3 regions of the Streptomyces sp. NPDC059224 genome follow, and region 1 is predicted to be linked to each of the others. Evidence: riboswitches for the same ligand, from Rfam matches in the RefSeq annotation. Region 1 holds a riboswitch; each other region holds the start of a gene.
What was found. Region 1 has a riboswitch for cyclic di-AMP ahead of ACFXI4_RS32015 (peptidoglycan DD-metalloendopeptidase family protein). Riboswitches for the same ligand answer to the same signal wherever they lie in the genome.
Positions count from the first base shown of each region.

Region 2: another riboswitch for cyclic di-AMP. It lies ahead of ACFXI4_RS15050 (transglycosylase SLT domain-containing protein); the one in region 1 lies ahead of ACFXI4_RS32015 (peptidoglycan DD-metalloendopeptidase family protein).
Region 3: another riboswitch for cyclic di-AMP. It lies ahead of ACFXI4_RS15580 (M23 family metallopeptidase); the one in region 1 lies ahead of ACFXI4_RS32015 (peptidoglycan DD-metalloendopeptidase family protein).

Region 1 covers NZ_JBHZAN010000032.1:19,695-21,950, reverse strand. The annotation lists gene ACFXI4_RS32020 (alpha-galactosidase) at 1-382, shown strand, start outside; cyclic di-AMP (ydaO/yuaA leader) riboswitch at 690-850, shown strand; gene ACFXI4_RS32015 (peptidoglycan DD-metalloendopeptidase family protein) at 855-1,880, shown strand; gene ACFXI4_RS32010 (SGNH/GDSL hydrolase family protein) at 2,120-2,256, shown strand, end outside.
Region 2 covers NZ_JBHZAN010000012.1:142,965-145,220, reverse strand. The annotation lists cyclic di-AMP (ydaO/yuaA leader) riboswitch at 641-836, shown strand; gene ACFXI4_RS15050 (transglycosylase SLT domain-containing protein) at 842-1,330, shown strand; gene ACFXI4_RS15045 (HAD family hydrolase) at 1,340-2,146, opposite strand.
Region 3 covers NZ_JBHZAN010000013.1:21,522-23,777, forward strand. The annotation lists gene ACFXI4_RS15575 (aldo/keto reductase) at 1-318, opposite strand, end outside; gene ACFXI4_RS15580 (M23 family metallopeptidase) at 474-1,508, opposite strand; cyclic di-AMP (ydaO/yuaA leader) riboswitch at 1,516-1,676, opposite strand; gene ACFXI4_RS15585 (hypothetical protein) at 1,851-2,186, opposite strand.

The DNA of each region.
Region 1 (2,256 bases):
CGGGGCTCTCGGCGTCGGGGGCGACCTCTCCCGGTGGACCGAGGAGGAGCTGGCCGAAGCCGGCCGTTGGGTGGCGCTCTACAAGGACATCCGGCCCCTGGTGCAGCGCGGGGACCAGTACCGGCTGCGGCCGCCGGCCGGCGGGCTCAGCGCCGTGCAGTACACGCTCGGCGACGAGACCGTGGTCCTCGCCTGGCTCCAGGCGCAGAGCTACGGCGAGCCGATGCCGGCGCTGCGGCTGCGGGGGCTCGATCCGACAGCATCGTACGAATGCCGCGAAACGGGCGAAGTGCACCGAGGTGCCGTCCTGTTGCATCACGGGCTGCGCACGGAGCTGCGCGGCGACCTGGATGCGGCAATTATTCGCCTCCGTCGCATATGACGTCTTTGTCCGAATTGAAACATTCATTCCAACTGGTTCTGGAATAAAGGGGCGTGGTGCGGCGCGCGTGAGGAGCGTCATATTCGTGACCGTCCGTCGCGCGTCATGTCCACGTAATTCCCGTGCGTGCCAAGGGTGTTGGAAAGGCGCGAAAAGCCGGAATTAACGGAGGGTGACCAGGAATTCCCGTAACGGATCAAGCGAAATCCGGACAGAGGGAATTTGATGCTTGTTTATACGCGTCCTACTCGCTTACGTTCCACGCAACCGGACGGAACGCCGAATCCTGCCGCCGCCCGGAGTTCCCCACACACACTCACCCGTGCCCGGCAGGAGCGGGGGACCCACCAGGTATGACCGCCTGTTCCGGTTCCCGGGACGGCTAGGGGTGTAGCCACGTCTTCCCGCGTGGCCGGGCAGCTCCAGCCCGAACCCGACAGCTCACCTCGCAGGCGCCGGAGAGGAATGCGTCATGCCCGCGAAGGGTAAGCACCGCCGCCCCAAGTCCCAGCGTCTCACCCGCTCGATGGCCGTGGCCGGAACCGGTGGCGCCGCGCTGGCCCTGCCGCTCATGGGAGCCACCGGCGCCCACGCGGCCACCGTGCACTCCGTTTCGGGAAAGGCCACGCAGTCGCTTCCGGCCGTCGAGAAGACGGCCGTCGAGAAGACGGCCGTCGAGAAGACGGCCGTACGGAAGTCCGCCGTCCGGAAGTCCGCCGTCCGGGAATCCGCCGTCCGGGAATCCGCCGTCCGGGAATCCGGCACCGGGAATTCCGCGCACCGCGTCTACACGGTGGTGTCCGGCGACTACCTCTCGAAGATCGCCCGCGAGCACAACGTCGACGGCGGCTGGCCCCGGCTCTACGCCGACAACCGGCAGGCGGTCGGCGACAACCCCTCGCTGATCCACCCCGGTCTCAAGCTCACGCTCGGCGGCCGGCACACCGCCCCGGACACCTCCGGCCCGGACTCCCGGTCCGAGACGCGGTCTCCTTCGCGGTCCTCCGCCTCCGCCCCACGGTCCTCCACCCCCTCCTCGGACGCGGCGTCCTCCTCGGAGTCCTCGGACACCTCCACGACGGCCGTCTCCGGTTTCACCCTCCCGGTGAGCGGCGGCACCATCGGCACCGGTTACCACGTGGCCGGCAGCATGTGGTCCAGCGGCTACCACACCGGCGTCGACTTCGTGGTCCCGACCGGCACCCCGGTCAAGGCGGTCGGCGAGGGCACGGTCGTCACGGCGGGCTGGGGCGGTGCCTACGGCAACCAGGTCGTCATCAGGCTCGCCGACGGCTACTACGCGCAGTACGGCCACCTCTCCGCGCTCTCCGTCTCGGTCGGCCAGACCGTGACCGCGGGCCAGCAGATCGGCCTCTCCGGCGCCACCGGCAACGTCACGGGTCCGCACCTGCACTTCGAGATCCGGACCAGCCCCTACTACGGCTCCGACATCGACCCGGTCGGCTTCCTCCGCCTGAAGGGCGTGGTCGTCGGCTGACCCGTCGACCCCGCCGATCCGACACGCACTCCGAAGGCCGGACCCTCGATCCCCGGGTCCGGCCTTCGGTCGATCGACGCTTCAACGCCCCTGCTCAGAGGCTTATTCCGGGCTTGGCCGAGTATTTACAAGTGTCTTATCTCACCGCTCGTCAACCCTTTATTACGGTCGCGTAGGTCACAGGCCAAGGTGAATCATGGTCCGACGTGGCAGACGATTCGAAGAGTGACAATGCATCAGTGATCGGGTCGTACGTGGCGGTGGGGGACAGCTTCACCGAGGGCGTCGGCGACCCCGGCCCCGACGGGGCGTTCGTCGGCTGGGCGGACCGGTTCGCGGTCCTGCTGTCGGACCGGCGGCCCGAGGGCGACTTCGA
Region 2 (2,256 bases), on a different contig from region 1:
CATGACGCTCGCCGCGACCCCCAATCCCCGGACGGCCGCCAGGACAACGACGCGCGACGGGGCGGAGGTTCCGCTCTCACGGAGGACACACGCGCATGGACGATCGCTCGGCCGCCGTCGAGTCGTGACGCCTGCGCCCCGCCCTCGGCGTGACCGGAATCACGTACCGCCACACGGGAACTCCCGGCACCTCGGCATCCACCCGCCCAGGTCCGTCGGTCCGCTCACCTCGAAGCGAAATTCCGCTTAACAAGGCAATTCGGACAATTCATGGAATCACTTGTGATGTGCACCACTTCACTCGCTCCAATCGAGGCAATCCATACAAATGGCGGAGCGGGGCTATTCCCTCGACACCCGAAAAGGCGGATTCAATCAATCCCCCTTTGTCCGATTCGCCGTAATTGCCACTTCGTGAAGTGGGTCACGTGGCCCTGAGTGCCACCGAGGCGGTAAGGCGACCCTCTCTCTCCTTTTCCTGTTGGCGAGTTGAGGCTTGGCAACCGCAAAGGATCAAGTACCCCATACGACTCAGACCAAGGTCAATCGGCGTGTTGGGGGAATCAGGTACTTGTTCCGGACATGTGCTCTCGCATACGTTCCGGCTCACCGGGCGGACGCCAAATCCTGCCGCCGCCCGTCGCGACCATCAACGAGTCCATTCGCACGGCAGGAGCGGGGGAACCAGGTAAGTCGCCGGACCGGGCGACCGACGTCACCGACGGACGTCGTACCGGAACGGCTAGGGGTGAAGTCGCCTCGCCTCAGGGCGGTGCGACCGGGAACTCCCCGAGCCCGAACCCGACAGCTCACCCCGCAGGCGACGGAGAGGAACCACGACATGTCTGCTGCCCCTCAGCACCGCCGCCCCCGCCGTAACCGCGTCATCCGCACGCTCGCCGTCGCCGGTACCGGCGCCGCCGTTCTCGCCCTCCCGCTCATCGGTGCGACCGCCGCCTCCGCCGCCACGTCCACCACCTCGACGGCGTCCACGACGCTCGCCGGGTACCCGAACAACCTCGACGGCTGGATCCGCGAGTCGCTCGCGATCATGGCCGAAAAGAACATTCCGGGCAGCTACAACGGCATCTACCGCAACGTGATGCGTGAGTCCTCCGGCAACCCCCGGGCCATCAACCTCTGGGACTCCAACGCGGCCGCCGGCATCCCCTCCAAGGGCCTGCTCCAGGTGATCGACCCGACGTTCAAGACCTACCACGTGGACGGCACGTCGTTCGACGTCTACGACCCGGTCGCGAACATCACCGCCGCCTGCAACTACGCCGCCGCGCGGTACGGCTCGATCGACAACGTGCACGGCGCGTACTGACCGGCGCCGTCAGGTGAAGAGCCTTTCGAGGACGACGGCGATGCCGTCGTCCTCGTTCGACAGGGTGATCTCGTCGGCCACCGCCTTGAGTTCGGCGTGGGCGTTGGCCATGGCCACCCCGTAGGACGCCCAGTCGAACATGGGGATGTCGTTGGGCATGTCCCCGAAGGCGATGGCCCGTTCGGGGCTCAGCCCCAGATGGTCGGCGGCCAGTGCCAGCCCGGTCGCCTTGGTCACCCCGCACGGCTGGAGCTCGACCGTTCCCGGCCCCGACATGGTGACCGTCGCGAGCGATCCCACCACCGCGCGCGCGGTCGCCGCCAGTTCGTCGTCCGACAGGGTGTGGTGGCGCAGCAGCACCTTGCTGATGGGCGCGCACCACAGGTCGTCCCGCCGGCCCACGCGCAGCGCGGGCAGCGTGGGGTGGGGCATCAGATAGCCCGGCTCGATGAGCGTGAGCCCGTCCACGCCGTCCTGGTCGACCGCCGCGTACACCTGCCCGACCTCGGCCTCGATCTTGCCCAGGGCGGTCTCGGCCAGCTCCCGGTCCAGGGTGACCGACCACAGCAGCCGGTCCGCGCCGGCGTCGTAGAGCTGGGCGCCCTGGCCGCAGACCGCGAGTCCCGTGCAACCGAGGTCGTCCAGGAGGGGGCGCACTCTCGGCGCGGGGCGGCCGGTCACCACGAGATGCCGGGCGCCGACCCGGCCCGCCCGCGCGAGCGCGGCGAGCGACCGTTCGGAGAGGGTGTCGTCGGCACGCAGCAGTGTGCCGTCCAGGTCGGTGGCGATCAGTGAGTACGGGGTGGGTGCGACCATGATCAGAGAATACGGACAGCACGCCCCTGAGACTCACTGTGCGTTTCGGCCTCAAATGGCGCCCGCCGTATCGGCGATGGGGCGTTGCCGGTGGCGCGCGTTACGTTCTC
Region 3 (2,256 bases), on a different contig from region 1:
GCCGGGGTACTCGGGGTGCTGACTGACCTTCGTCGCGATGACGACGTCGGCGCGGTTGCCGCGCGCCTTGACCCACTTGCCGATGACGGTCTCGGACTCACCGCCGTGGTGGCCCTCGATCCAGGCCGAGTACGAGTCGGCGGTGTCCACGAAGTTGCCGCCCGCGGCCGTGTACGCGTCCAGGACGGCGAAGGAGGCTGCCTCGTCGGCGGTCCAGCCGAAGACGTTGCCGCCGAGGCAGAGCGGGAAGACCTCGAGGTCGGATGCGCCGAGCTTGCGGAGGGAGCGGGGAGCGGGAGAAACGGAAGAAGGGGTCATGCCTCAGTTCAACACCGGCTGCCCGCGGACCCATGGCGCCGCAACGCGAAGTTCTCGTAAAAGCGGAAGGCCCCCTCCGACTCCCGGACGCACCGGACCGGCGGCCCTGACGTCGGGGGGTCGTCATCAGGGCCGCCGGGGTTCAGTGGGCTCCGTCAGGGGGTGAGGCCCTTGCCGCGCAGCCACGTCATCGGGTCGATGCCGGTGGCCTGACCGCCGGGGTGGACCTCCAGGTGGAGGTGCGGGCCGGTGACGTTGCCGGTGGCGCCCACCCGGCCGATGACGTCTCCGGTGGCGACCTTCTGGCCGACCTTGACGCCGATCGAGGACTGGTGGCAGAACCACAGCTCGGTGCCGTCGTCGAGGGTGAGGATCGTGCGGTAGCCGTACGAGCCGGCCCAGCCGGCCTCCGTGACGGTGCCACTGTGCACGGCCTTGATCAGGGTGCCGGTGGGGGCGGCGAAGTCGAGACCGGTGTGGTAGCCGGAGGCCCACATGGAGCCGGCCTGCCCGAAGGTGCCGGTGATCGTGTAGGAGACGACCGGCAGCGTGTACTGCTTGGCCAGCGCGGCGAGCCGCTTCTGCTCGGCCTGCGCCTTCTCGGCGGCCTGCGCCTGCTCCTTGGCGTCGGCGGCCTTGGCGGCCGCCGCCTTCTCCGCCTTGGCCTCCGCGTCGGAGACCGCCTTGTCGGCGGCGGCCACGGCCTTGGCGGTGGCCTTGACGTCGATCTGGGTCTGCTGCTGCTCGGCCTGGGCGATGATCCGGCTGCGCAGCGCCTCACCGGCGTCGGAGGAGGAGTCCGCGTCGGTGGCGGTCGTCGTGGTGACGCTGCTGAGCGCGGTCTGGGTGGCCTGGTGGCCGCCGCCGTCGCCGAGCAGGGAGTCGACGGAGGACGGCAGGTCGGGCAGCGAGATGGAGACCGGCGGCTTGCCCGTGTTGGCACTGGCCATGCCGCCCGCGCCGACGGCAGCGATGACGCCGACGCCGAGGACCGTGGAGCTGCGGGCGAGACCGCCGCCGCGCTGCTTGGCGACCCGGTGCCGGCCACGAACCGGGGCGAGGGACTCCTCGGTGGGGTTCCACTCCTCCCAGGGACCCTCGTCGGTGCGGTGTCCGTCGTAGCCGTAGACGTCGGGCTGACGCTGGCTGGGCACGAACGGGGCTGTCGGAGCAGGCCGGTTGGACGCCACGCGGGCGCACTCCTTTCCTTCCGCTGCCTACCGGGTTAGCTGACGGGTTCGGAGCAGGAAGGTCTCCTACGCGCGTATACCGACCGATTGGTGCCCGGTGGTACTTGCGCGATTCACCCCATGGTGGTGGTTCCCCGGTTCCCTTGCGGGATTCGGCGCGTGCGCACGGAGCCGTCGCGGGTGACGGCTGGGACGACCGCGCTGCGTTATCGAACGTTAATAGACCCGGATGGCAGATTCCAAGCCGTTCTCCTTGATCATTACGCATTCGAAGCCTGGACTTACCTGCCATGACCAATCAAAAACGGTCGAGTTGACCATGCATTCCGCGCGACTCAGGAGTCACACGCGTTTTGATGGTGACTCAGATGGTGCGCGGAGGGCGGTCGGACGTGCACCGAGAGTGACGACCCCGGCGGGGACGGGTGCCCACGCCCCAGGGACCGCCGCACGGCGAGGCAGCGCCGTGCCGTCCGGCGGGCCGCCGCCGGTGCACCGGCGCACCTCGGCCGCGCGCCCGCCGCGGCCTCCTGCCGGTCGCCGGTCGCCGGTCGCCGGTCGCCGGTCGCCGAGGCGGACGATCCGGTTGATGCCGATGGCGAGGGCGGCGACGGTGAGCACGGTGACGATCCCGGTGGCGGCGCCGGTGTCCGGCAGGAGGCCGCGGCGGGCGCGCACGCCGCAGGTGGCGAGGAAACGTGGCGACGCCCGCGAGGAACGTGGTGCGCAGGGACGAGAGGGGTGCGGC